Regions from separate parts of the Klebsiella quasipneumoniae subsp. quasipneumoniae genome, predicted to be linked through region 2. Evidence: predicted binding sites of a transcription regulator. Region 2 holds the regulator's gene; the other holds the start of a gene.
The links. Region 2 encodes Fur, which represses iron uptake genes when iron is present. Its sites were predicted from a motif close to ATAATAATGAGAACNACTATCAA; they were not measured.
Positions count from the first base shown of each region.

Region 1: the regulator Fur is predicted to act here: its motif matches at 12,617-12,639, upstream of sodA (superoxide dismutase [Mn]).

Region 1 is NZ_CP084876.1:5,212,328-5,227,037, forward strand. Features, by position in the region: gene priA (primosomal protein N') at 1-287, shown strand, start outside; gene cytR (DNA-binding transcriptional regulator CytR) at 438-1,466, shown strand; gene ftsN (cell division protein FtsN) at 1,560-2,525, shown strand; gene hslV (ATP-dependent protease subunit HslV) at 2,617-3,147, shown strand; gene hslU (HslU--HslV peptidase ATPase subunit) at 3,157-4,491, shown strand; gene menA (1,4-dihydroxy-2-naphthoate polyprenyltransferase) at 4,561-5,481, shown strand; gene rraA (ribonuclease E activity regulator RraA) at 5,574-6,059, shown strand; gene pfkA (6-phosphofructokinase) at 6,121-7,083, opposite strand; gene fieF (CDF family cation-efflux transporter FieF) at 7,280-8,182, opposite strand; gene cpxP (cell-envelope stress modulator CpxP) at 8,341-8,844, opposite strand; gene cpxR (envelope stress response regulator transcription factor CpxR) at 8,994-9,692, shown strand; gene cpxA (envelope stress sensor histidine kinase CpxA) at 9,689-11,062, shown strand; gene yiiM (6-hydroxyaminopurine reductase) at 11,176-11,850, opposite strand; gene sodA (superoxide dismutase [Mn]) at 11,923-12,543, opposite strand; gene rhaT (L-rhamnose/proton symporter RhaT) at 12,833-13,867, shown strand; gene rhaR (HTH-type transcriptional activator RhaR) at 13,900-14,710, opposite strand, start outside.
Region 2 is NZ_CP084876.1:3,721,094-3,735,803, reverse strand. Features, by position in the region: gene nagB (glucosamine-6-phosphate deaminase) at 1-219, opposite strand, end outside; gene nagE (PTS N-acetyl glucosamine transporter subunit IIABC) at 536-2,491, shown strand; gene glnS (glutamine--tRNA ligase) at 2,670-4,337, shown strand; gene chiP (chitoporin ChiP) at 4,777-6,180, shown strand; gene LGM20_RS18040 (ChiQ/YbfN family lipoprotein) at 6,228-6,560, shown strand; gene tcuC (MFS transporter) at 6,612-7,907, opposite strand; gene tcuB (tricarballylate utilization 4Fe-4S protein TcuB) at 7,962-9,101, opposite strand; gene tcuA (FAD-dependent tricarballylate dehydrogenase TcuA) at 9,088-10,491, opposite strand; gene tcuR (tricarballylate utilization LysR family transcriptional regulator TcuR) at 10,589-11,515, opposite strand; gene fur (ferric iron uptake transcriptional regulator) at 11,643-12,095, opposite strand; gene fldA (flavodoxin FldA) at 12,387-12,917, opposite strand; gene ybfE (LexA regulated protein) at 13,069-13,362, opposite strand; gene ybfF (esterase) at 13,496-14,269, opposite strand; gene seqA (replication initiation negative regulator SeqA) at 14,453-14,710, shown strand, end outside.

The sequences.
Region 1 (14,710 bases), 1.5 Mb from region 2:
TGATTCGTGCGGAAGACCATAACAACCAGCAGGCGCCGCTGTTTTTACAACAGCTGCGCAATCTGCTGCAGGCCAGTCCGCTGGCCGACGACAAGCTATGGGTGCTCGGTCCGGTTCCGGCGCTGGCGCCGAAGCGCGGCGGCCGCTGGCGGTGGCAGATATTGCTGCAGCATCCTTCGCGGGTACGCCTGCAGCATATCGTCAGCGGTACGCTGGCGCTGATCAATACGCTGCCGGAGGCGAAAAAAGTAAAGTGGGTGCTGGATGTCGATCCTATTGAAGGGTAAGCCTTCTCTTGCGAGCCGGATCGAAAAATTTAACAAGCATCACGTTTTTCATGAAAATTCTGTAACTCACTGCCGCGACTATCTGATAAAAATGATGCAGCAGTTAGCGCGCAAGGGAAATGCCAGCGCCATTCAGCGAGGAGAAACCAGGTGAAGCCCAAAAAACAAGTGGTTGCCGCCACCATGAAAGACGTCGCCTTAAAGGCAAACGTTTCCACGGCAACCGTGTCCCGAGCGTTGATGAACCCTGATAAGGTGTCGCAAGCCACCCGTAACCGGGTCGAGCAGGCGGCGCTGGAAGTCGGCTATTTACCGCAGTCGCTCGGACGCAATATGAAGCGCAACGAATCGCGGACGATTCTCGTGATCGTCCCGGATATCTGCGATCCCTTTTTTAGCGAAGTGATCCGCGGTATTGAAGTCACTGCCGCCGAGCACGGATATCTGGTGTTAATCGGCGATTGCGCCCACCAGAATCAGAAAGAAAAAACCTTTATCGACCTTATCATCACCAAGCAGATTGACGGCATGGTGCTGCTCAGCTCGCGCCTGCCGTTTGACGCCAGCGTGGAAGAGCAGCGCAATTTGCCGCCGATGGTCATGTCGAACGAGTTCGCGCCGGAGCTGGAGCTGCCCACCGTCCACATCGATAACCTGACGGCGGCTTTTAACGCGGTAAACTATCTTCACGAGCTGGGACACCAGCGTATCGGCTGCATCGCCGGCCCGGAAGATATGCCGCTGTGCCATTATCGCCTGCAGGGTTACGTGCAGGCGCTGCGCCGCAGCGGTATCACCGTTGATCCGCACTATATCGCTCGCGGCAACTTTACCTTCGAAGCTGGCGCCAATGCGCTGGAGCAGCTGCTGTCGCAGCCGGTACCGCCCACCGCGGTCTTTTGCCATAGCGATGTGATGGCGCTGGGCGCCTTATCGCTGGCGAAACGCCGCGGTCTGAAAGTGCCGGACGACCTGTCGATTGTCGGCTTCGATAACATCGCGTTGTCTGAATTTTGCGATCCGCCATTGACCACCGTGTCACAGCCGCGTTTTGATATCGGCCGTGAAGGAATGCTGCTATTACTTGAGCAAATGCAGGGTCATAACGTGAACAGCGGCTCGCGCCTGCTCGATTGCGAACTGATTGTTCGCGGCAGTACGCAAAAAATCAGACGATAACCATCAGGCTTTCGGGCCTGCTCTTCTGGTCAAAGGCCCGCCGCTTAAGTAACATGGCGGGCTGACGAACGAATATAAGACAGCGAAACGATAGTGGCACAACGAGATTATGTACGCCGCAGCCAACCGGCTTCTTCGCGGCGCAAAAAGAGCACTACCCGAAGCTCAAGGAATAAGCAAAGCAGCCTCCCGGCAATTTCACCGGCTATGGTGGCGATCGCGGCGGCTGTGCTGGTGGCCTTTATCGGTGGACTCTATTTCATTACGCACCATAAGAAAGAAGAAGCGGAAGCGATGCAAAATCGCCAGGCCGCCGGCAACGGCTTGCCGCCAAAACCGGAAGAGCGCTGGCGCTATATTAAAGAGCTGGAAAGCCGCCAGCCGGGCGTTCGCGCGCCGACCGAACCGACCGCCGGCGGCGAAGTGATGAAACCGGAGCAACTGACCGACGAACAGCGTCAGCTGCTGGCCCAGATGCAGGCCGATATGCGTCAACAGCCGACTCAGCTGACCGAAGTGCCGTGGAACGAACAAACGCCGGCCCAGCGCCAGCAGACGCTGCAGCGTCAGCGTTTAGCGCAGCAACAGCAGCAGGCGCAACAGCAACAGTGGGCGCAAACTCAGCCGCAGACCGCGCAGCAGCAGCCGCGCGTTCAGCAGCCGAAGCCGGTCCAGCAGCAACAGCCGAAGCAGACCGCGTCAAACCAGCAGCCGTACCAGGATCTGCTGCAGACGCCGGCGCACACTACGACTACGCAGCCGCGCGCGCAGGCCGCCGCGCCGGTGACTCGAGTGGAGGAAGCGCCGAAAACGACCGCCGAGAAAAAAGACGATCGTAGCTGGATGATCCAGTGCGGCTCCTTTAAAGGCGCCGAGCAGGCCGAAACCGTCCGCGCTCAGCTGGCTTTCGAAGGGTTTGCTTCGCACATCACCACCAACAACGGCTGGAACCGCGTGGTCATTGGCCCGCTGAAAGGCAAAGAAAGCGCCAACGAGATGATCACCCGCCTGAAGATGGCTGGACACGCGAACTGCATTCGTCTCGCCGCCAGGGGTTGAAACCCTCAAAATCCCCCCCATCTATAATTGCATTCGGCCCCGCGGACAGCGCGGGGCCCCTGTTCCGCTTTTGCAACCAAGGGGTCTGCTCGTGACTACAATTGTAAGTGTTCGCCGTAACGGCCATGTTGTTATTGCCGGTGATGGCCAGGCCACGCTGGGCAACACCGTAATGAAGGGCAACGTGAAAAAAGTGCGTCGTCTGTACAACGACAAAGTGATTGCCGGTTTCGCTGGCGGCACCGCCGACGCCTTCACGCTGTTCGAACTGTTTGAACGCAAACTGGAAATGCACCAGGGCCATCTGGTGAAGGCCGCCGTTGAGCTGGCTAAAGACTGGCGAACCGATCGGATGTTGCGCAAGCTGGAAGCGCTGCTGGCCGTCGCGGACGAAAACGCGTCGCTTATCATCACCGGTAACGGTGACGTGGTACAGCCGGAAAACGATTTGATTGCTATCGGCTCCGGCGGTCCTTACGCCCAGGCCGCGGCCCGCGCGCTGCTGGAAAACACCGATATGGGCGCGCGCGATATCGCCGAGAAAGCGTTGGATATTGCAGGCGATATTTGCATCTATACCAACCATTTCCACACCATCGAAGAATTACCTTCTAAAGCGTAAGGATCTCCCATGTCTGAAATGACCCCACGCGAAATTGTCAGCGAACTGGACAAACACATTATCGGCCAGGACGCCGCCAAGCGTTCTGTTGCTATCGCCCTGCGTAACCGCTGGCGCCGGATGCAGCTTAACGAAGAGCTGCGTCATGAAGTCACGCCGAAAAACATTCTGATGATCGGCCCAACCGGCGTCGGTAAAACCGAAATCGCTCGTCGTCTGGCGAAACTGGCCAACGCGCCGTTTATTAAAGTTGAAGCGACAAAGTTCACCGAAGTGGGCTATGTCGGTAAAGAAGTGGACTCTATCATCCGCGATCTGACCGATGCGGCGATCAAAATGATTCGTATGCAGTCCATCGATAAGAACCGTTACCGCGCGGAAGAGCTGGCGGAAGAGCGCGTGCTTGACGTGCTGATCCCACCGGCGAAGAACAACTGGGGCCAGACTGAGCCGTCGCAGGAACCGTCTGCGGCGCGCCAGGCGTTCCGTAAGAAACTGCGCGAAGGCCAGCTGGACGATAAAGAGATTGAAATCGATCTCGCTGCGGCGCCGATGGGCGTTGAAATCATGTCCCCTCCGGGCATGGAAGAGATGACCAGCCAGCTGCAGTCCATGTTCCAGAACCTCGGCGGCCAGAAGCAGAAACCGCGTAAGCTGAAAATCAAAGACGCGATGAAGCTGCTGATTGAAGAAGAAGCGGCCAAACTGGTCAATCCGGAAGAGCTGAAGCAGGAAGCCATCGACGCTGTTGAGCAGCACGGTATCGTCTTTATCGACGAAATCGACAAAATCTGTAAGCGCGGCGGCAACACCTCCGGCCCGGACGTCTCCCGTGAAGGCGTACAGCGCGACCTGCTGCCGCTGGTGGAAGGCTGCACCGTCTCCACCAAGCACGGGATGGTCAAGACCGACCACATCCTGTTTATCGCCTCCGGCGCGTTCCAGGTGGCCAGCCCGTCCGATCTGATCCCGGAACTGCAGGGGCGTCTGCCGATCCGCGTTGAGCTGAAGGCGCTGACCACCCATGACTTCGAGCGCATCCTGACCGAACCGAACGCCTCCATCACCGTGCAGTACAAGGCGCTGATGGCGACCGAAGGGGTGAATATCGAATTCACCGAAGACGGTATCAAGCGTATCGCTCAGGCCGCATGGCAGGTAAACGAAACCACCGAGAACATCGGCGCGCGCCGTCTGCACACCGTGCTGGAGCGCCTGGTGGAAGATATCTCCTATGATGCCAGCGAGATGAACGGCCAGACCGTCACTATCGATGCCGAATATGTGAGTAAGCACCTGGATGTTCTGGTGGCAGATGAAGATCTGAGCCGTTTTATCCTATAATCCGGTGCAATGCATTTTCATCACTGTTGATGGGGGCTATCGCCCCCATTTTTATTGGCTAAAATAACTATGACTGATATCAGCCGTTCTCAGGCGTGGCTGGAAAGCCTGCGTCCTAAAACGTTACCGCTGGCGTTTGCCGCGATTATTGTTGGCACCGTCCTTGCCTGGGAGCAGGGGCATTTTGATCCCTGGGTCGCTCTGCTGGCGCTGATCACCGCCGGCTTGCTGCAAATTCTTTCCAACCTCGCCAATGACTACGGCGACGCGGTCAAGGGGAGCGATAAACCGGACCGCATCGGGCCGCTGCGCGGGATGCAGAAAGGGGTGATTACCCCCCAGCAGATGAAGCGCGCCTTGATTGTCACCGTCGCGCTGATCTGTCTGTTTGGTCTGGCGCTACTGTGCGTCGCCTGGCAGAGCGTCGGCGATTTCATCGGTTTCCTCGCGCTGGGTGGCCTGTCGATCGTGGCCGCCATCACCTACACAGTGGGCACCCGCCCGTATGGTTATATTGGCCTCGGTGATATTTCGGTACTCGTTTTCTTCGGCTGGCTGAGCGTCCTCGGCAGCTGGTATCTGCAAGCCCACAATGTGGAAGCGGCCATTTTTCTGCCGGCAACGGCCTGCGGTCTGCTGGCGACCGCCGTACTGAACATCAATAACCTGCGTGATATCGACAGCGACCGGCAGAACGGGAAGAACACCCTCGCCGTGCGCCTGGGGCCGGTCAATGCCCGCCGCTATCATGCCTGCCTGCTGCTCGGCGCCCTGCTGTGTCTGGCGCTGTTTAACCTGCTGGCGCTGCATTCTGCCTGGGGCTGGCTGTTTATTCTCGCCACGCCGATGCTGGTCAAACAGGCGCGTTACGTCCTGCGCGAATCCGATCCGCTGGCGATGCGGCCGATGCTCGAAAAGACGGTCAAAGGGGCTTTGCTGACCAACCTGCTGTTTGTTATCGGGATTATTGCCAGTAAGCTGGCGGCTTAACTGACAAATATCAATTAACAATTGATGATTTTGCCAACAATGCGATTCGCGGGATATACTAAAAACTCTCGCAGCAACTGAACGTTAAGCCTATGAAATACGATACTTCCGAGCTTTGTGACATCTACCAGGAAGATGTCAACGTCGTGGAACCGCTGTTCTCTAACTTTGGAGGACGGTCGTCGTTTGGTGGACAGATCATTACGGTAAAATGTTTCGAGGATAACGGGTTGCTCTACGATCTGCTCGAGCAGAATGGCCGTGGTCATATTCTCCTGATCGACGGCGGCGGCTCAGTACGACGCGCGTTAATTGACGCTGACCTGGCGCGTCTGGCCGTACAGAATGAATGGGAAGGGTTGGTGGTCTATGGCGCGGTGCGCCAGGTTGACGACCTTGAGGAACTGGATATCGGCATCCAGGCGCTGGCGGCTATTCCGGTCGGCGCGGCTGGCGAAGGCATCGGCGAAAGCGACGTGCGCGTCAATTTCGGCGGCGTGACCTTCTTCAGCGGCGACCATCTGTATGCCGATAACACCGGGATGATTCTGTCGGAAGACCCGCTGGATATCGAATAAACCTTGCGCCATAAAAAAGGCCTTCTCCATGAGAAGGCCTTTTGTTTATCCGGCGCGTAACTTAGTACAGTTTCTTCGCGCAATCCAGCCAGTCGTTCTTGAACGGACGCTTCATGTTCTCGATGGCATCGATGATGTCGTGGTGCACCAGCTTCTCGTTCTGGATGCCGACGCAACGGCCGCCATGGCCCTGCAGCAGCAGCTCAATCGCATAGGCGCCCATGCGGGAAGCCAGGATACGGTCGTAAGGAACCGGGGAACCGCCGCGCTGAATGTGGCCGAGGACGGTAGCGCGGGTTTCACGGCCGGTCTCTTTCTCGATGTAGCTTGCCAGCTCGTCAACGTCGCACATGTGCTCGGTGATCGCCACGATAGCGTGTTTCTTCCCTTTCGCGATGCCGGCTTTGATTTCCGCTACCAGATCGTCACGGGTATATTCCACTTCCGGCACCATGATGAACTCACAGCCGCCGGCAATCGCCGCCGCCAGAGTCAGGTCGCCACAGTAACGGCCCATCACTTCCACCACGGAGATACGCTGGTGCGAAGAGGAGGTGTCGCGCAGACGGTCAATCGCTTCCACCACGGTGCTCAGAGCGGTGAAGAAGCCGATGGTGTAGTCAGTGCCTTTGATATCGTTGTCGATGGTGCCCGGCAGGCCGATGCACGGGAAGCCCATCTCGGTCAGGCGCATCGCCCCCATATAGGACCCGTCACCACCGATAACCACCAGCGCGTCCAGGCCACGCTTCTTCATGTTTTCGATAGCCACTGCGCGGATGTGTTCTTCGCGGAATTCCGGGAAGCGAGCGGAGCCCAGGAAGGTGCCGCCGCGGTTGATCATGTCGGAAACGCTGTAACGGTCGAGCTGAACCATACGGTCTTCGTACAAGCCGAGGTAACCGTCATAGATTCCAAAAACTTCCAGACCTTCCGTTAATGCCGCGCGCACAACGCCACGAATTGCTGCGTTCATGCCCGGCGCATCACCGCCACTTGTCAACACACCGATTTTCTTAATCATGACTACCTCTGAACTTAGGAAGCAAAAAATAATTCTGTTGCCTGAAGCGCTCCCTCACCAGGAGTGCACGACGCTAATGACAATAGTATATCAAACGCCTCAAGCTGAATTGATTCAGGTCAGACCAAACGGCGGTAATTTATACAAAAAATGCCGAGCTGACCCACATTTTTACATCGAGTTTACAGACTATAACCTAACGCTCAAAAAAGCCCTGCTGCGCCGCCGGCACCACAGAACTGGGATCCTGATGGATAATGACATCGGAACCCGGGAAACGGCGCAGAATCGCCTGCTCCACCTGGTCTGCAATCACGTGGGCTTGCACCAGCGGGAGGTTATCTTCCATTTCCAAATGAATCTGAATAAAGCGGGTCGGCCCTGACTGCCGCGTTCGTAGATCGTGCGCCCCGCGGATGCCGGGCCATGCGGTCACGATGGTGATAATGTCCTGACGCTCCTCGTCAGGCAAAGCGCGGTCGAGTAACGACTGAACCGCCTCATAGCCCATCCGCAGCGCGCTATATAAAATATAGATGCCAATTCCTAAGGCAAACAACGCATCGGCGCGATGCCAACCGTACCAGGAGAGGCCCAGCGCCACCAGAATGGCGCCGTTCATCATAACATCAGACTGATAATGAAGCATATCCGCCCGCACCGCCTGGCTTTGGGTTTTTCGCACCACCCAGCGCTGGAAGGTCACCAGCGCCAGCGTGCTGAACAGGGCAATCAACGTGACGACAACCCCGACGCCGGCGGCCTGTAGCGGCTCCGGACGCACCAGGTGCTGAATACCGGTAAGAAACAGAAACAGCGCCGAGCCGGAGATAAACATGCTTTGCGCCAGCGCCGCCAGCGACTCCGCTTTGCCGTGGCCAAAGGTATGTTCTTCATCAGCAGGCTGCAGCGAATAGCGCACCACCAGCAGGTTGGTCAGCGAGGCGGCAATATCCACCAGCGAATCCACCAGCGCGGCCAGAATACTGACTGAACCGGTATACCACCACGCAAAAATTTTGATCAAAAGTAACGCGGAGGCCATCGCCGTCGCTGCGATAGCGGCGCGGCTGACCAACCGGCCATAAGATTGATTCATATAGGCTCCTTCTCCTGCACTGCGCTTAGTATAACCTGAACTGGTGACGCTCACGGGACAGGCGAAGAAGTTGATTTGCCGAAAAAAGGGCAAAAAAAACCCCCACATCATGTGGGGGAAGACAGGGATGGTGTCTATGGCAAGGAAAACAGGGTTTGTTACTGGGGTTGCAGGGTGTTGCTACTACTCGAAAGCATCATCGCTGAGCCTTTCTGCGTCCTTGCAACCTCACGCAACTGATCCATACGTTGCTGGTGCTTAGCATTTAAAACCGCTTGCTGCTCTGGCGTAAGCAGGTGGTACATCTGGTTGCGGACCTTAGCCATCTCGACCTGGCGAGCAACCTGTTCCTGCGCCATCTTTTCTGCCTGAGCGCGCACAGCGTTTTCATCAAAATTTTCTGCGGTGACAAGGCGATGCATTGTCTCCATTTCGCTAACATTAACGGGGAGCCTGTCGTGGCGTGCCCGTTGCATAAGATCCCGTAACTGCTGACGTTGCTGCTCGGTTAAACTTATGCCGTCAAACATATGGCTCTGGCTACCGCGCTGTCCCCCTTCGTCTCCGGGGAGCCAGTTAACGCTGGTAACGACTTCAGCGGCCTGGCTATATGCACTTAGCGCCAGCGTTGAGGCCATGACGGCAGCGATAACATTGCGCATCACATACTCCCAAAACGTTTGTGTCGCGATTCAACGAGAGACAGTCTACGATTCAGGCTGCAAACATGCGTCAGGGGGTGTAAAACAACGTAAAGTCATGGATTAGCGGGCCTTGATGACGTAATTTCTGCCTCGGAGGTATTTAAACAATGAATAAAATCCTGTTAGTTGATGATGACCGGGAGCTCACCTCCCTGTTAAAAGAGCTGCTCGATATGGAAGGTTTTAACGTGCTGGTGGCCCATGATGGGGAACAGGCGCTGGCCCTTCTGGACGACAGCATTGATTTATTGCTGCTCGACGTAATGATGCCGAAGAAAAACGGTATCGATACGCTTAAAGAGCTGCGTCAGACACACCAGACTCCGGTTATCATGCTAACAGCGCGCGGGAGCGAGCTGGATCGCGTTCTCGGCCTCGAGCTGGGCGCAGATGACTATTTGCCTAAGCCGTTCAACGATCGCGAACTGGTGGCGCGTATACGCGCGATTCTGCGCCGTTCCCACTGGAGCGAACAGCAGCAGACGACCGAAGCCGGCTCGCCGACCCTGGAAGTGGATGCCTTAAGCCTCAATCCGGGCCGTCAGGAAGCCAATTTCGATGGCCAGACGCTGGAGCTCACCGGCACCGAGTTCACCCTGCTCTATCTGTTAGCGCAGCATCTCGGCCAGGTGGTGTCACGCGAACATTTAAGCCAGGAAGTGTTAGGCAAGCGCCTGACGCCGTTCGACCGCGCCATCGATATGCATATTTCCAACCTGCGGCGTAAGCTGCCGGAGCGCAAAGATGGCCATCCGTGGTTTAAAACGCTGCGTGGCCGCGGGTATCTGATGGTTTCCGCTTCATGATTGGAAGTTTGACTGCACGCATCTTCGCCATCTTCTGGCTCACGCTGGCGCTGGTGTTGATGCTGGTGCTGATGCTGCCCAAACTGGACTCTCGGCAGATGACCGAGCTGCTGGAAAGCGAGCAGCGTCAAGGCATCATGATCGAGCAGCACGTCGAGGCCGAGCTGGCCAACGATCCGCCAAACGACCTGATGTGGTGGCGTCGTCTGTTTCGCGCCATCGATAAATGGGCGCCTCCGGGTCAGCGCCTGCTGTTGGTCACCAGCGAAGGCCGCGTGATCGGCGCAGAACGCAACGAGATGCAGATCATTCGCAACTTTATCGGCCAGGCCGATAACGCCGATCATCCGCAGAAAAAACGCTATGGCCGCCTGGAAATGGTGGGCCCGTTCTCCGTCAGGGATGGGGAGGATAACTATCAGCTGTATCTGATCCGTCCCGCCAGCACCTCACAATCCGACTTTATCAACCTGCTGTTTGACCGGCCGCTGCTGCTGCTGATCGTCACAATGCTGGTTAGCGCCCCGCTGCTGCTGTGGCTGGCGTGGAGCCTGGCGAAACCGGCGCGTAAGCTGAAAAATGCCGCTGACGAGGTCGCCCAGGGCAACCTGCGGCAGCATCCGGAGCTGGAAGCCGGACCGCAGGAGTTTTTAGCCGCTGGCGCCAGCTTTAACCAGATGGTGACGGCCCTGGAGCGGATGATGACCAGCCAGCAACGGCTGCTGTCCGATATCTCGCACGAGCTGCGCACGCCGCTCACGCGCCTGCAGCTGGGCACCGCCCTGCTGCGCCGCCGCAGCGGTGAGAGCAAAGAGCTGGAGCGTATCGAAACTGAAGCGCACCGGCTGGACAGCATGATCAACGACCTGCTGGTGATGTCGCGCAATCAGGCGAAAAACGCCCTGGTGAGCGAGACGGTTAAAGCCAATCAGCTGTGGGGCGAAGTGCTGGACAACGCGGCGTTTGAAGCCGAGCAGATGGGTAAATCGTTCACCGTTGAGTATCCGCCGGGTCCGTGGCCGCTGTACGGTAACCCCAATGCGCTGGAAAGCGCGCTGGAGAATATCGTCCGCAACGCCCTGCGCTACTCGCACACGAAGATTTCCGTCAGCTTCTCAGTGGATAAAGACGGGATTACGGTTAACGTCGATGACGACGGCCCGGGAGTCAGCCCGGAGGATCGCGAGCAGATTTTCCGGCCATTCTACCGGACCGACGAGGCGCGCGACCGCGAGTCCGGCGGCACCGGCCTGGGGCTGGCGATTGTCGAAACCGCTATTCAGCAGCACCGTGGCTGGGTGAAGGCCGACGACAGCCCGCTGGGCGGTCTGCGCTTAACCCTCTGGCTGCCGCTGTATAAACGGACCTGACGCTGACCCGGCCTGCGTTGCGCCGGGTTACCGCCAGGAACGGTCAGGTCGCCCGGGTAAGGCGCTTGCGCCGCTACCCGGGAGACGCTGCGGAAAGCGCCAATATGGGGGAATTATTTCCCCCACAATCGCCGTGAATTATCCTCGATCTTGCCGCTTAAACGGCGCTTCTGCATGGTTCGACTCCAGCTTACCGACAGGCCCGCTGCCGACAATAAGCGGTGGTACTGATCGTCATCAAACGGCATCTGCCAGGCAATCGCCCCGGCCTCATGGACGCTGACATCGCTCAGGCGAGAGACCAGTTCGAGCGGCGCATCGCTGGAGACTTGCCCCCCGGCGATCACCCGGTACAACCAGCCGGTCTTCCCGCTGTTTTGCATCAGCTGCGCCATATCACCGATCGCAAAATGAAAGTTGAGCTTGAAGCACGGAGAGCGCGGCTGGGTGACCTGGATCAGCGCCTCGCCCCAGCGAAAGATATCGCCAATGTAGACGTTTTGTTCGGTGAGGCCGGTGGTGGAGAGGTTTTCGCCGAACGCCGGGGCGCAGAACCGATCGGCCTGCTGGGGAAATTCACGGATCCAGTCGGCATAGTGTTCGCGCGGATAGTGACACAGCGCGCGGTCCGGCCCGCCGTGTATTTTCTTCTCTGCCTGCTCATCCCCTTCGAGACCGAGATCGCCGAGCTGCAACTCGCCGTCAACCTGGATTTTGCCGATCGCGCTGGGACGACTGCCCGTGTAGTCCCTGATTTTGCCGACAAAGACATTCACCGGATAATGCATGTCTGCTCTCCTTGCTACCGATATAAAAAAAGCGAGCCATCAGACTCGCTTCTCTCTTAGCACATTGCAACCTTATTTTTTGGCGGCAAAACGCGCTGCAGCTTCGTCCCAGTTCACCACGTCCCAGAAGGCTTTGATGTAGTCCGGGCGACGGTTCTGGAATTTCAGGTAGTAAGCGTGTTCCCACACGTCCAGACCCAGGATTGGGAAGCCGGAAGCGCCGGAAATGGCTTCGCCCATCAGCGGGGAATCCTGGTTTGCGGTGGAGACAACGGCCAGTTTGTCACCTTTCAGGACCAGCCACGCCCAGCCGGAACCGAAACGGGTCGCAGCGGCTTTTTCGAATTCCGCTTTGAAGTTGTCCACAGAGCCGAAATCGCGCTCGATAGCCGCTTTCAGGTCGCCCTGCAGGGTGGTACCGGTTTTCAGGCCTTTCCAGAACAGGCTGTGGTTCGCGTGGCCGCCGGCGTTGTTACGCAGTACGGTTTTTTTGTCAGCCGGCAGCTGATCCAGCTTGGTGATCAGCTCTTCAGCGGACAGGTTAGCGAACTCCGGCAGGCTTTCCAGCGCGGCGTTGGCATTGTTCACGTAGGTCTGATGGTGTTTGGTGTGATGGATCTCCATCGTCTGCTTGTCGAAGTGCGGTTCCAGAGCATCGTAAGCGTACGGCAGGGATGGCAGGGTATAGCTCATAATCATCTCCATTATTGTCGAGCGGCTCAAGTGTTAACGCCGCGTAAGCAGTTTGTCCATTATAGTTAATTAAATGGTATTGAAAATGCTTATCAATGCCGTATTTTTCATATGGATATAACCAGAAGAAATACCCGTCGTTTTGTGATGTAGAACAACTAATTAAGCCCATGGTTGCCAGAGTTCGCCATCCTGTGGCAACGTCCTGAAGGCGGCCAAAGCGGCTAATTTTTACACTCATCGCATCGGAAGCCGCCGTCTCCGATAAAAAAAGATGAGGATAAAATCAATGAACCACGCGATTACGATGGGTATTTTTTGGCATTTGATAGGGGCCGCCAGTGCCGCCTGTTTCTATGCCCCGTTCAAGAAAGTAAAACACTGGTCGTGGGAAACCATGTGGTCGGTCGGGGGGATCGTCTCCTGGCTGATCCTGCCCTGGGCCATCAGCGCCACCCTGTTACCCGATTTCTGGGCCTACTACCGCTCCTTTAACGCCTCCACGCTGCTGCCGGTCTTTCTGTTCGGCGCCATGTGGGGCATCGGTAATATCAACTATGGCCTGACCATGCGCTATCTCGGCATGTCGATGGGGATTGGCATCGCCATTGGCATCACGCTGATTGTCGGTACGCTGATGACGCCGATTATTAACGGTCAGTTTTCGGTGCTGATGCACACCCAGGGCGGTCAAATGACGCTGCTCGGCGTGCTGGTGGCGGTGGTTGGCGTTGGCATCGTCACCCGCGCGGGTCAGCTGAAAGAGCGCAAAATGGGCATCAAAGCCGAAGAGTTCAATCTGAAGAAAGGGCTTCTGCTGGCGGTGATGTGCGGTATCTTCTCGGCAGGGATGTCGTTCGCGATGAACGCCGCCAAACCGATGCATGATGCCGCCGCGGCGCTCGGCATCGACCCGTTATATGCGGCGCTGCCAAGCTACGTGGTGATTATGGGCGGCGGGGCGCTGGTCAACCTTGGCTTCTGCTTTATTCGTCTGGCGAAAGTGAAGAACCTGTCCGTCAAAGCCGATTTCTCACTGGCCAAACCGCTCATCATCAGCAACCTGCTGCTTTCCGCCCTCGGCGGCCTGATGTGGTATCTCCAGTTCTTCTTCTATGCCTGGGGCCACGCCAGCATTCCGGCGCAGTATGACTATATGAGCTGGATGCTGCACATGAGTTTCTACGTACTGTGCGGCGGTCTGGTGGGTCTGGTGCTGAAAGAGTGGAACAACGCCGGTCGTCGTCCGGTGAGCGTCCTGAGCCTCGGCTGCGTGGTGATCATCATCGCCGCCAACATCGTCGGTCTGGGAATGGCCAGTTAAGCACCGGATCATCTGCCTGACAAAGACGATCTTCAGGCGGCGGCGCGACTGCGCTGCCGCCACTGCCCCGGCGACATGCCGATTTCCCGGCTGAACACCACCGAAAAGTAGTTACTGTCCTCAAAGCCGCACTGCATGGCGATATCGCCGATTAAGCGCTCGGTATGCTGCAACAGATACTGCGCATGGCAGATCCGTAGCTGGCGTAAATAGTGATTGATGGTCATGCCGGTTTGCTGGCGAAATTGCTGCCGTAGCGCCCGCTCGCTGCCGCCCTCCTGCTCGCAGAAACGCTCCAGGACAAAGGGTCGGCTCAGGCTGGCCGCCAGCGCGGCCAGCAGTTTGTCCAACAGCGCTTCGCGCTGCGTTGCCGCCAGATTATCCGTTGCGTAGCGATGGCGCTGGAGGGTCAGCGCCAGCTGAGCAAACAGCAGCTCGGCCATCGCATTCCCCTGCGCATCGTGCCGGGAACACTCATGCTCAAGCTGGCTAATTACCTGGCGCGCCTGCGCCATACCGGTGCTGCCCATGCGCCAGTGGGGCTTCCACGGCGTGCCGAAGAGGCCAGGGATCGCCCCCGCCCAGTCGAAATTGAGCTGCAGCCGCTCCGGGCAATAGATGATGTTCTGCAGAACCAGATCGTTAACGGAAGCATAGGAGTGTTTATCTTCGGCGCGAATATAGAACAGATCGCCACGGGTAATGCGCCAGGGACGGTCGTTGAGAACGTGCAGCCCGTTGCCCCGCCACACCAGCACCAGCTCGCAGAACTCATGAGTGTGTTCAGCGAAGACGTTTTGCGGGTAGCGGTCGGCCACCGCCACCGCCTGCGTGGCGGAAGGG
Region 2 (14,710 bases):
TTCATCCATGTTGAAGGTGACAACGTGTTTGAAGCTAACCTGGCCTGCTTTATGCATTTCAACCAGCGCCTTGTAGGCGGTGAGCGGGGTGCCGCCGGTCGGCAGACCCAGCACGAACGGACGGTCCGCGGTTGGTTTGAATGCATTAATGCGGTTCACGATATGGCGGGCAGCCCATTTACCGACCTGCTCAGCGGTTACCAGGGGGATCAGTCTCATTCTTCACCTCTATAGTTAAAAGTAGAATCTGGCGGATTGGCGCCAGCACTCTGAGGAGAGTATTGCAGCAACTGCGCCGACCGGGGTCAATCCGTGTTGATTTTTTGAATGATAAAATAAGTTTTCGATGTTAGCCAGTCTAAGGGAGGGGTGAATACGATATTTGGTGATAATTATCACAAAAAATACCCGTTTAATTTGCGATACGAATTAATTTTTCACACACTTTGCCGGTAAGTGATAAAACCGACCTTGTTACACAATAAAAAAGTGGCTTTGAAAATGAGCCTCATCGGGGTCTCATAGGGGGAATAAGATGAATATTTTAGGTTTCTTTCAGCGACTGGGTAGGGCGTTACAGCTCCCTATCGCAGTGCTGCCGGTCGCGGCATTGCTGCTGCGTTTCGGGCAACCAGACCTGTTGAATGTACCCTTCATCGCGCAAGCGGGTGGGGCTATCTTCGACAACCTGGCGCTGATCTTTGCTATCGGTGTGGCGTCAAGCTGGTCCAAGGATAACGCCGGCTCTGCGGCGCTGGCCGGGGCAGTAGGTTATTTCGTGATGACCAAAGCGATGGTCACCATCAATCCGGAAATCAACATGGGCGTACTGGCCGGTATCATTACCGGTCTGGTAGCAGGGGCGGTGTACAATCGCTGGGCCGGCATCAAGCTGCCGGACTTCCTGAGCTTCTTCGGCGGCAAACGCTTCGTGCCGATCGCCACCGGCTTCTTCTGTTTGATCCTCGCGGCGCTCTTCGGCTACGTCTGGCCGCCGGTGCAGCACGCTATCCATGCGGGCGGCGAGTGGATCGTTTCCGCAGGGGCGCTGGGTTCCGGTATCTTCGGCTTTATCAACCGTCTGCTGATCCCGACCGGTCTGCATCAGGTGCTGAACACCATCGCATGGTTCCAGATTGGTGAGTTCACGAACGCCGCAGGCGCCGTGTTCCACGGCGACATCAACCGCTTCTACGCCGGCGACGGCACCGCGGGGATGTTCATGTCCGGCTTCTTCCCGATCATGATGTTTGGTCTGCCGGGCGCGGCGCTGGCGATGTATCTGGCCGCTCCGAAAGCGCGTCGTCCGATGGTGGGCGGTATGCTGCTGTCTGTTGCCATCACCGCGTTCCTGACCGGGGTAACCGAGCCGCTGGAATTCCTGTTCATGTTCCTGGCTCCGCTGCTGTACCTCCTGCACGCGGTACTGACCGGTATCAGCCTGTTCATCGCAACGGCGCTGGGCATTCATGCGGGCTTCTCCTTCTCCGCAGGCGCTATTGACTACGTGCTGATGTACAGCCTGCCGGCCGCCAGCAAAAACGTCTGGATGCTGCTGGTGATGGGCGTAGTGTTCTTCTTCGTCTACTTCCTGCTGTTCAGCGCGGTGATCCGCATGTTCAACCTGAAAACGCCGGGTCGTGAAGACAAAGCCGCTGACGTGGTAACGGAAGAAGCGAACAGCAACACTGAAGAAGGCCTGACCCAACTGGCTACCAGCTATATCGCCGCGGTGGGCGGAACGGACAACCTGAAAGCGATTGACGCCTGTATCACCCGTCTGCGCCTGACCGTGGGCGATTCGGCGAAAGTCAACGACGCCGCCTGTAAACGTCTCGGCGCGTCCGGGGTGGTGAAACTGAATAAGCAAACCATCCAGGTTATCGTCGGCGCGAAGGCAGAGTCTATCGGCGATGAGATGAAAAAAGTGGTGACCCGCGGCCCGGTAGCGGCAGCGGCAGCCGCGCCGGCTGGCAACGTCGCCACCGCAGCGCCCGCGGCTAAACCGCAGGCGGTAGCGAACGCGAAGACCGTTGAGTCGCTGGTTTCGCCGATTACCGGTGACGTGGTGGCCCTCGAACAGGTGCCGGACGAAGCCTTCGCCAGCAAAGCCGTCGGCGACGGTATCGCGGTGAAACCGACCAGCAACATCGTGGTGGCCCCGGCCGCCGGTACCGTGGTGAAAATTTTCAACACTAACCACGCGTTCTGCCTCGAAACCACCAACGGTGCGGAAATCGTTGTCCACATGGGTATCGACACCGTGGCGCTGGAAGGCAAGGGCTTCAAACGTCTGGTTGAAGAGGGCGCGGACGTGAAGGCGGGCGAGCCGATTCTGGAAATGGATCTGGACTTCCTCAACGCCAATGCGCGCTCGATGATTAGCCCGGTGGTCTGCAGCAACAGCGATGACTACAGCGCGCTGGTGATACTGGCGAGCGGTAAGGTCGTTGCCGGCCAGACGCCGCTGTATGAGATTAAAGGCAAGTAAGGCTCCTGAGTCGAGTTTATGCCTCAGCGGCGAAGGGAAACCTTCGCCGCTTTTTTTTGCAGCAATCGGCCCCATAATCCTCTTCTGATACCTATTTTACGTAACTAATAGTTGTCACTACGCCCTGCTTGTAAGATCATGTGCCGTTATACGTTGTTTACGCTTTGAGGAACCCGTGATGAGTGAGGCAGAAGCCCGCCCGACTAACTTTATCCGTCAGATCATTGATGAAGATCTGGCTACCGGTAAGCACACCACCGTTCACACCCGCTTCCCGCCGGAGCCGAACGGTTATCTGCACATTGGCCATGCGAAATCCATCTGCCTGAACTTCGGCATCGCCCAGGATTATCAGGGCCAATGCAACCTGCGTTTCGATGACACCAACCCGGTGAAAGAAGATATCGAATACGTGGAGTCGATTAAAAACGACGTGCAGTGGTTAGGTTTCCACTGGTCCGGGGACGTTTGCTACTCGTCTGATTACTTTGATCAGCTGCATCAGTATGCGGTTGAGCTGATCAACAAAGGCCTGGCCTATGTTGATGAACTCTCTCCTGATGAAATTCGTGAATATCGCGGCACCCTGAAAGCGCCGGGTAAGAACAGCCCGTATCGCGACCGCAGCGTGGAAGAAAACCTGGCGCTGTTCGAAAAAATGCGCAGCGGCGGCTTCGAAGAGGGCAAGGCCTGCCTGCGCGCGAAGATCGATATGGCGTCGCCGTTCATCGTGATGCGCGATCCGGTGCTGTACCGCATTAAGTTCGCTGAGCATCATCAGACCGGCAACAAGTGGTGCATCTACCCGATGTACGACTTCACCCACTGCATCAGCGATGCGCTGGAAGGCATTACCCACTCGCTGTGTACCCTGGAGTTCCAGGACAACCGTCGTCTGTACGACTGGGTGCTGGACAACATCAGCATCCCGGTTCACCCGCGCCAGTACGAATTCTCGCGCCTGAATCTTGAATACACGGTGATGTCCAAGCGTAAGCTGAACCAGCTGGTGACCGAGAAGCACGTGGAAGGTTGGGACGATCCGCGTATGCCGACCATCTCCGGTCTGCGTCGTCGCGGCTACACCGCCGAATCCATCCGCGAATTCTGCAAGCGCATCGGCGTGACCAAGCAGGACAACACTATTGAGATGGCGTCGCTGGAGTCCTGCATTCGCGAAGATCTCAACGAAAACGCGCCGCGCGCGATGGCAGTGATCGATCCGGTGAAACTGGTTATCGAGAACTACCCGCAGGGCGAAAGCGAAATGGTGGCGATGCCGAACCATCCGAACAAGCCGGAGATGGGCAGCCGCGAAGTGCCGTTCAGCGCGGAAATCTGGATCGACCGCGCGGACTTCCGTGAAGAAGCCAACAAGCAGTACAAGCGTCTGGTGCTGGGCAAAGAAGTGCGTCTGCGCAACGCCTACGTCATCAAAGCGGAACGCGTGGAGAAAGATGCCGAAGGCAATATCACCACTATCTTCTGCACCTACGATGCCGACACCCTGAGTAAAGATCCGGCTGACGGCCGCAAGGTCAAAGGCGTGATCCACTGGGTGAGCGCGGCGCATGCGCTGCCGGTAGAGATCCGTCTCTACGATCGCCTGTTCAGCGTACCAAACCCGGGTGCAGCGGAGGATTTCCTCGCGGTGATCAATCCGGAATCGCTGGTGATCAAACAGGGTTACGCGGAGCCGAGCCTGGCGCAGGCGGAAGCCGGTAAAGCTTACCAGTTTGAGCGTGAAGGTTACTTCTGCCTCGACAGCCGCTATGCAACCGCAACCAGTCTGGTGTTTAACCGCACCGTCGGTCTGCGCGATACCTGGGCGAAAGCGGGCGAATAACATTTTCCCTACCGTCAAAGCGCCGCACTCTGCGGCGCTTTTTTTGTTTCAGAATCAGCAAATTACTCTTTTTATTTTCGCGAAGCGAATTAATTCTGTTTCAAACCGGAAATAAATAACGCTTCTGATATTTCCTGTCTCATACAAAAAACCAATGTAATCGCTTTCAGGTTTTGCGTTTTTCCCTGATTTTGCAATGACTTCCATGACAAAATCATCAGAGATAAGACTGTAACAAAACGACATAAATTATGTGCGCTTTGTCATAATCTTAAGCTTTGCCTCACGAAAAACATTGATAATTCGCGTCACGAAAAATAGTCTATCTACAGTGGTTTCGCGGCCTTTTTCACCGCCCCACATTTTGCAGTGTTATTTATTTTTTTTAGCGAATGACCCCCTGGTCTTCGCCTTTTAAAACGTCAAAGAGGATATGCACATGCGTACGTTTAGTGGCAAACGTAGTACGCTGGCGCTGGCTATTGCCGCCGTCACCGCGATGTCGGGCTGGGTTGTGATTCCGCAGGCCAGCGCAGCAGGCTTTATCGATGATTCTACTTTAACCGGCGGTATCTATTACTGGCAGCGTGAGCGTGACCGTAAAGATGTGACCGACGGCGACAAATACAAAACCAACCTTTCCCACTCCACCTGGAACGCCAACCTGGACTTCCAGTCCGGCTATGCCGCCGATATGTTTGGCCTTGATATTGCGGCGTTTACCGCGATTGAAATGGCGGAGAACGGCGACAGCGGCCACCCGAACGAAATCGCCTTCTCGTCGCGTAACAAAGCCTATGACGAAGACTACTCCGGCGATAAGAGCGGCATCAGCCTGTATAAAGCCGCTGCGAAATTCAAATACGGTCCGGCGTGGGCGCGCGCGGGCTACATCCAGCCAACCGGTCAGACCCTGCTGGCGCCGCACTGGAGCTTTATGCCGGGTACCTATCAGGGGGCGGAAGCCGGGGCCAACTTCGACTATGGCACCGCGGGCGCGTTAAGTTTCTCCTACATGTGGACGAACGAGTATAAAGCGCCATGGCATATCGAGATGGATGATTTCTACCAGAACGATAAGAAGACCAAAGTCGATTATCTCCACTCCGTCGGCGCCAAATATGATTTCAAAAACGACCTGGTGCTGGAGGCGGCATTTGGTCAGGCTCAGGGCTATATCGATCAGTACTTTGCTAAAGCCAGCTACAAGTTTGACGTCGCCGGCGCGCCGTTGAGCACCAGCTACCAGTTCTACGGCACTCGCGATAAGGTCAGCAACGGCGGGGTCAACGACATCTATGACGGCACCGCATGGCTGCAGGCGTTAACCTTTGGCTATAAAGTGGCGGATGTGCTGGATCTGCGTCTGGAAGGGACCTGGGTGAAGGCCGATGGCCAGCAGGGCTACTTCCTGCAGCGTATGACCCCGACCTACGCCTCCTCCAACGGTCGTCTCGATATCTGGTGGGATAACCGTTCCGACTTCAACGCCAACGGCGAAAAAGCGGTCTTCTTCGGCGCGATGTATGACATGAAAAACTGGGATATGCCGGGCTGGGCGTTTGGCGCGTCTTATGTGTACGCCTGGGATGCGAAGCCGGGCAAAATGTCCTCCCCGGACGCCTACTATGACGCTGATTACCGTCTGAAAGAGTCGGCCTACAGCCTGGATGCGCTGTATACCGTGCAGGAAGGCCGGGCGAAGGGCACGCTGTTTAAACTGCACTTTACCCAGTACGACAACCATTCCGATATTCCGAGCTGGAGCGGCGGCTACGGCAACATCTTCCAGGATGAGCGCGACGTGAAGTTCATGGTTATCGCCCCGTTCACAATTTTCTGATGCCTGCGCGGCGGGCGTGAGCCTGCCGCACCTCTGGGAGAACGACAATGAAAAAAATGCTGCTTATTGCCATGATGGCATCGGCTCTGGTGGCCTGCACCACGTCGCCGGCACCGAAAGAAGACACCAAACTGAAAGATGCCTATAGCGCCTGTATTAATACGGCGGAAGGCAATCCGGACAAAATTGAAGCCTGCCAGAGCGTACTGAATGTCCTGAAAGAGGATAAACAGCACCAGCAGTTTGCTAACCAGGAGAGCGTCCGGGTACTGGATTATCAGCAGTGTATCCAGGCTACCCGTACCGGTAACGATCAGGCGGTGAAAGCGCGCTGCGACCAGATCTGGAAAGAGATCCGCAACAATAACACCACCCATTAAGCCAGACGGCAGCGGCAAACGGGCGGAGTCTATCTCCGCCCGTTTGTTTTTTTAGCGCTGACTCTCCGCCGGCTGATAGCCGCGACTCAGGCGCACGAACAGCAGCGCGGTGGCGATGAACCCGCACAGCGCAGCGCACATCAGCCACCATCCCGGCGCGCTTTTATCGCCGGTAAGCTCGACCAGGGCAGTGGAGATAGCCGGCGTCAGGCCGCCGAAGATGGCGGTGGCGAGGCTGAAGGCCAGCGAAAAGCCCACGGTGCGGACATAAACCGGCATCACTTCAGTGAGCGCCGCCACCATCGCGCCGTTATACATGCCAAAGAAGAAGGAAAACCACAACAGGACCAGCGTCATACGGGTGAAATCCGGCGCGGCGGTGAGCCAGTGCATCACCGGCCAGGTGGTGAGCAGCGCCAGCACGGTAATCCCCATCAGCACCGGGCGACGACCGATCCGATCAGAGATCGCGCCGCCAATCGGTAACCAGATAAAATTGGAGATGCCCACCAGCATGGTGACCAGCAGGCTGTCGCGGGCGCTGAGGTGTAGCACTGCTCTGCCGTAGGTTGGCGTATAGACGGTAATAAAGTAGAAAGTGGTGGTGGTCATCGCTACCAGCAGCGTCCCCGCGGTAATAATGCGCCAGTTTCTGGCGATGGTGGTCAGGATCTCTTTGGTATCCGGGCGATGTTTACGCTGCAGGAATTCCTCGGTCTCCTGCAGCGAGTGGCGCAGCACGAAAATCAGCGGAATGATCATACAGCCAATAAAAAAGGGGATGCGCCAGCCCCAGGCGGCAATCTCCTCATGTTCCAGCGTGGCGTTCAGCGCATAGCCGATCAGCGCCGCCATGATGATAGCCACCTGCTGGCTGGCGGACTGCCAGCTGGTATAGAAGCCTTTATTGCCCGGCGTAGCGATTTCAGAGAGATAGACCGACACTCCGCCAAGCTCGACGCCCGCCGAGAACCCCTGCAGCAGACGGCCCACTAACACGAGGATCGGCGCCAGCACGCCGATAGTCTGATAGCCAGGGACCAGGGCGATGAGTAGCGTCCCGCAGCCCATGATCGCCAGGGTGACCATCAGCCCTTTGCGGCGACCGATTCTGTCGATATAAGCGCCGAGCACCACCGCGCCGATAGGACGCATCAGGAAGCCCGAGCCAAATACCGCAAAGGTGAGCATCAGCGCCGCGAACTCGCTCTCCGCCGGAAAGAAGGTGCGGGCGATATAGGTGGCGTAAAAGCCAAACAGGAAGAAGTCGAACTGTTCGAGAAAATTACCGCTGGTCACGCGGAGGATAGCGCCGACGGTGCCGGCGCGGGTGGGTTGTTGGGTCATAGGGGGTGATCTCCATTGTCTTTATCTTGTTGTTATCGGGTGCAGAGGGGCAGGTCAGTCGCCGGCGACGCCCGCCTGTTTTCCGCGGCGTTTCTCAATCGCCCACTTGAGTAACGCCGCACAGCGATAAAATCCGTGGGCAAATTTTCCATACGGCAGGGTTAAGAACAGGGCCATCACCACCCCGAGGTGGATGGCGAGCAGGACGCCCATCCACGAAGTATCCCGCCCCGCCAGCAGCGCCAGGCCGGTGAAGCTGGTCAGCAGCAGCAGCAGAATAAATCCGCGATCCATCGGTTTCTGCCGCGCGTCGCCGTGCAGCGGCGAGCGGCGCAGGTTCAGCCACAGCAGGCCCGCCGGGCCGACCAGCAGGCCGATGCCGCCGAGGGTACCGAGCAGCACCGGCAGGCTGAAGAACGGGTAGGGGGCTTCCTGGCCGGCGATATAGTGATAGCCCGTGGCCACCACGGTGGCGGCGAAACAGAGCATAAAGCCGTAGAAGGTGCAGTGGTGGAAACGGCGGCGCAGCAGGGTGAAGGCGTCATCGGCTTCGTTGCAGCCTTTCCCGTGGCCGCCGTCGAGATATTTCAGCGTCAGCGCATCATGGGATGCCTTCGCAATATCAATCGGTTGCGGCTGGCCCGGGGAGATCTCGCGCCAGAAGCGGATCACCCCGCTCATCAGTAAGCCAATCGCCAGCACAAAGACCGAACCAAACATCCACGCCAGCAGGTTATGGGGGAATATCTGGTAGAAGTCGCCCGCCAGCGGCGGATGGCGCAGCGAGCCTTTGAGCCCCATCGCCAGCAGCAGAAAGACAATCAGGCCGCCGACCAGCGCCAGCACGGTGGTCATGCCGGCCCGGCGGTACAGGCTGCCAAAGGCGGCGGGCTGGGCGTAGTGTTGATAGGTCTCGAGCCGGACTTCGGCCATCGCCTTCGGCACGTTAATGGCGAACTCGTGCGGTGGCGCATACTGGCAGGCATGCAGGCAAGCGCCGCAGTTATGGCACAGGTTAGCCAGATAGTTGATATCCGCCTTGCCAAAGGCCAGGCGCTGGGTCATCGCCGGGAACACGGCGCAAAACCCTTCGCAGTAGCGGCAGGCGTTACACACCTGCATCACCCGTTCGACTTCCGCCTCCGGCTCGGTGATGATCTGCGCGTCAATGATCAGCTTTTCAAGCGACTTCATGGTGTTTCTCCTGCTGCGCCGCCCGGGCGGCTTGCTGGCCGGCGATGCGGCCGAAGGTGGTGCCGATCGACATCCCGACGCCGGCGGTGTAGCCCTTGCCCAGCACGTTGCCGGCCATCATTTCCCCGGCGACGAACAGATTACGGCTAGGTTGACCGGCGAAATGGACGGCGGCGGTGTCGTCGACGTAGAGCCCGAGGTAGGTGAAGGTGATCCCCGGCCGCAGGGCGTAGCCGTAGTAAGGCGGCGTATCGATGGGGCGCGCCCAGTGGGTTTTCGCCGGCGTGAGGCCAGAGGTCGCGCAGTTATCCAGGCGGGTGTGATCGAACTGGCCCGGCGCGCAGGCGGCATTATAGTCGGCGATGGTTTGCGCTAACCGTTCGCCGTCCAGCCCCAGCTGGCGAGCCAGTTCCTCGATGGTATTGGCCTGAGCGCCGGGAAAGACGGGGGGCATAAAGTGGCCGATGGCTTTGCTGTCGATGATCGAGTAGCCGATCTGTCCAGGCTGGTGGGCGACCAGTCGGCCCCAGATGGCGTAGCGTTTAGGCCAGAAATCTTCCCCCTCATCATAAAAGCGCACGGCATCGCGGTTGACCACCACCCCCAGCGAAACGCAGTCGACGCGGGTGCAGATCCCGCCGTCATAGAGCGGCGCCCGGGCGTCAATGGCGACGCAGTGGGACTGGGAAGGATCGCCGATGATATCGGCCCCGGCGTCGATCATAAACTTGAGCAGCACCCCCTGGTTGAAGCGCGTGCCGCGGATGAGAAAGTTATCGGCGGGCCATTCGCCGCGGTCATTTTGCCCCCAGGCCTCGCGCAGCCACTCGCGGTTGGATTCAAATCCGCCGGCGGCGAGGACGCAGCTTCTCGCGACAATCCGTTCCTCGCCCGCCAGCGCGGCGACAAATTCACCGTTGCGCAGTTCCAGAGCCTGCACCGGCGTGTTGTAGCGGATCTGCACCCCCATCCGCTCTGCGCTGCGGTAATAGGCATTGACCAGCGCTTTGCCGCCGCCCATAAAAAAGGCGTTGGTGCGGGCCACGTGCAGGGCGCCGGAGAGCGGCGGCTGAAAGTTAACCCCGTGCTGACGCATCCAGTCCCGGCACTGTGACGAGGTGCGGATCACCAGCCGGGCCAGCGCTTCGTTGGTGTTCCCTTCGGTGACGCGCAGCAGATCCTGCCAGTACTCCTCTTCCGGATAGCTGTCGACCAGCACGTCCTGCGGCGCATCGTGCATACAGCGCAGGTTACGCGTGTGCTGCGAATTGCCGCCTCGCCACTCCCGCGGCGCCGCCTCCAGCAGCAGCACCGAGGCGCCGGCTTCCCGGGCGGTTAAGGCGGCGCATAGCGCGGCATTGCCGCCGCCAATGACCAGTACATCCACCATTATCGGCTCCCTTACAATTTAATGGATTGTTAAATTTGTAATGGGAATGTAGGCGGTAACGGCGACGGGGCGCTATGGCGTAACGCTAAAGAGGGGTTTAGTTAACGTAAAGGGTGGCGCCTGGCCAGCGATCGGACTCCACCAGCTGGCGCATGACTTTGCTTAGTATGACCCGTGCCGCAAGGCCTGCCGGGGTGAGCTCATCATCCGACAGGCTGACCAGAAAGTTGGGGCGGCTGAGGACCGGATTAGCGATGCCGATCACCCTCAGCGCCTGATGGTCGAGATGGGAAATAGCGGCCCCGGGCTGCAGAGTGGCGCCCAGTCCGCTGCGCACGGCCTGCATCAGCAGGGCCAGACCGTCAATGTCCGCCACCACCTCAACGCTGAGGCTGTGCTGCTGGCAAACCGCCTCCAGCCTGCCGCGCAGGCCGTGGCCCTGGCTTGGCATAATCAGCGGCAGGGTGGTGAGCTGGTCAGGGGAAACAGGGTCATCCGGCAGCGAGGCCAACAGCGCATGGGTGCCAATCAGGAACAGGCGCTCTTCGAGCACCGGTCTGGCGCTCCAGCGCAGGATCTTCTCCTGCTGGAAGACGATGGCTAAATCCAGCTGGCGGGTGTTGATCATCCGCTCCAGATTCCCGGAGAGGCTTTCCACCAGGTGCAGGCGGACGTCGGGGTAGCTCTCGCGCATCGCGTTGATGAACGGTACGCCAAGAACGGAGGCGGTGCTGGGGGCCATGCCGACGCTGACGTGGCCCGACAGCCGCGCCTCGCGGGCGGCGAGGATGGCATCATCGGCATGACGCAGCGCCAGCTGCGCCTGTGAGTAGAAAGCGAGGCCCGCGCTGGTGGGCGTCACGCCGCGAGAGGTTCGCTGCAGGAGGCGAATGGACAGCTCATTTTCCAGACGCGCGATCTGCTGGCTGAGCGCCGAGACGCCGATATTCAGATCGAGCGCGGCGCGGCCCATGCTGCCGGTTTCAACAATGCGCGTAAAATAGCGTAGCTGGCGAAGTTCCATATCAACTCTCCGGACAAAGCGGGGACTCGCGAGGGTCGCCGCCGGGACGTGAGCGGGAAGCGCGGCAGAAGCGCCCATAAAAAAGCCAACCGGCTGGTTGGCTTTTCAGAGCAGGCGAAGCAGGGAATTACTTTTCCACTGCGTCGTGGGCGTGTTCGTCCTCGCGGCAATCACCTTCCGCACAGTGACCGTACAGATACAGACTGTGGTTGGTCAGGCGGATGCCGTGACGGGAAGCGATTTCACGCTGGCGCGCTTCGATAGAGTCATCACTGAATTCGATCACTTTGCCGCAGTCGAGGCAGATCAGGTGATCGTGGTGATGCTGCTGGGTCAGTTCGAAAACGGATTTACCGCCTTCAAAATTATGACGAGTCACGATACCGGCGTCATCAAACTGGTTGAGGACGCGGTAAACGGTCGCCAGACCAATCTCTTCGCCCATGTCGATCAGGCGTTTATATAAGTCTTCCGCACTGACATGATGGTTATCCGGTTCCTGCAGCACTTCAAGGATTTTCAGTCGAGGAAGTGTGACTTTCAGGCCAGCCTTCTTTAATGCGGTATTGTTGTCAGTCATGCGGAATCTGTCCTGTTGCTAAACGATCTACTTCCTTCAACGGAAGTCATACAGAAATTAACCCGACGTAATGCGTCTCATTATAGAACTGCCACTGGTAAATGAAAACTGCAAGCATCGGGCCTGGTTTGCTGTCAAAAACGAGGCACCAGCTACAAACTGCGTCACGTGCCTCGTAGAATCAGAGGACATTGTACAGATATGTGATTAAAAGTTAAAAACTTGTAGCTATTAGTTTGATTGCTTTTGTCTATTAATACGACGCAACTCAACGATTGCGCCGCTTAATTATCAGGCGTTTTTGATTTCTTCGAGGTGCAGCTCTTCAGCCACCTGCTTCACCCACTTCTCAACGCGCTCGTTGGTCAGTTCCGGCTGACGGTCTTCATCAATGGCGAGGCCGACGAAGTGGTCGTCATCCGCCAGGCCTTTGGAGGCCTCGAAGTGATAGCCGGCAGTCGGCCAGTGGCCAACGATGGTCGCGCCGCGCGGCTCAATGATGTCGCGGATGGTGCCCAGCGCATCGCAGAAGTACTCTGCGTAGTCTTCCTGGTCGCCGCAGCCGAACAGCGCCACCAGCTTGCCGTTAAAGTCGATCTCTTCCAGCGTCGGGAAGAAGTCGTCCCAGTCACACTGGGCTTCACCGTAGTACCAGGTCGGGATGCCGAGCAGCAGGATGTCGTGGGCTTCCAGATCTTCTTTGCTGCTTTTGGCAATGTCGTGAACATCAGCAACATCTTTACCAAGCTGCTTTTGAATCATTTTTGCAATATTTTCGGTGTTGCCGGTGTCGCTGCCAAAAAAGATGCCGATGATTGCCATGAGTAAAATAACCTCTTGAAACTTAAATGATGTGGTAGGGACGCGATGCCCACAGATAACGGCAATCATAGCAGAACAGGCAAGGACGCGGAAACAGCAATCACGCCCGACTGCACACTCTGCTACATGAATGCGGATTTTTCGCGGAAAGTTAGACTTTTCCCTGGCTGCGCAGGGCGGTTAATTGCGTCATCAGCATCTCTTCGATGAGATCGCTGCGGCTCATATTACGCGCTTCCGCCAGTTCGTTAAGGGCATCGACCGCGTCGGCGTTGAGCTTTAGCTCCACGCGCTTCAGCCCGCGCACTTTATCGCGTTTCAGCTGATTACGTTTGTTGATGCGCAGTTGTTCATCGCGCGACAGCGGATTGGTTTTTGGTCTTCCCGGGCGACGCTCGTTTGCGAACAAATCTAATGTCGTACGGTCCGTTTGTTCTTTTGCCATGATTCTGAGTGACTTCGGGGAAACAAGCTGCCGGGCTCTAGCCGGCGCAGATAGCGCGCCATCATACATCAGGCGAACGGCTGCGCCAACGACCGCGGGCATTCTGCGGCGCGGTCGGGCATATTTTAGCCAATCAGGCGCCAATGCTCGTGAGATAGCGGCGGATCGCGCGCAACACCGCTTCGGGTTTCTCGGCATGGACCCAGTGTCCGGCGCCGGCGATGACGTGGGCCCGGGCCTGCGGGAACTGGGCCAGCAGCGCGTCGCGGTAGGCGTCGGTCACGTAGGGTGAGTTGCCGCCGGGAATAAACTGCGTCGGGTGCGGCCAGGCCGGTATGGTTTCCCAGCCGACGATATGCGGGTACTGGTCCCACAGCACCGGGACGTTGAAGCGCCAGTCGCCGTCGACGAAAGATTTCAGCAGGAACTGAATCACTCCCTCTTCCTGCAGATGCTCGCGCATCACCTGCGCCGCCTGCTGGCGGGTGCTGGCGGCGGATTCGCTGACGGCGCGGATAGCGGCGAAGATCTCATCATGGCGGCGAACATGATAATCCACCGGGGCGATATCGATCGCCACCAGACCGTTGATGCGCTCCGGCGCCAGGGCGGTCAGCGCCATCACCGCTTTGCCGCCCATCGAATGGCCGATAAAGGTGGCGCGCTCAATCTGGTGCGCGTCGAGCGTATCGCGCAGATCCTGCGCCATCGCGGGGTAGGTCATCTCTGGCGACCGCGGCGACAAACCGTGGTTGCGCATATCGACCTGCAGAATATCGTGGTCGGCGACCAGGTCGCGGGCGAGGATGCCCAGGTTGTCCAGGCTGCCAAACAGACCGTGGACCAGCACGATCGGGGAGTGGTTGTGCGGATTCTGTGCAGATTGCGCTCGGCTATTTAATTTCATGGCAAAGTTCTTTTTTTCGCTCCGTCGGGTTAGGGTATTATGTTGGACATTCTGCCATCCGGCTGCAAGACCCAGAAGTTTTCTGAGTTTTACCGCCATCCTGGTTTGACGCTATCCGCGGTTGGGATTTGTACTTATAATCCCAACGATTTGTATTCAGAAAAGATATCGCACTGGATTAAGATGAAAACAATTGAAGTTGATGATGAACTCTATCGCTATATTGCCAGCCACACTCTGCATATCGGCGAGAGCGCATCCGACATTTTACGGCGCATGCTGAAATTTTCCGCCGTTTCCCAACCGGCTACACAGGTCAGCAAAGCCGCGCCGGCGCTGGCGCCCGCGCCTGCCGTTGAGGTGAAACCCGCTAACCCGGCGAAAGATAAAGTCCGCGCCATGCGCGAGATGCTGTTATCTGATGAATACGCCGAGCAGAAG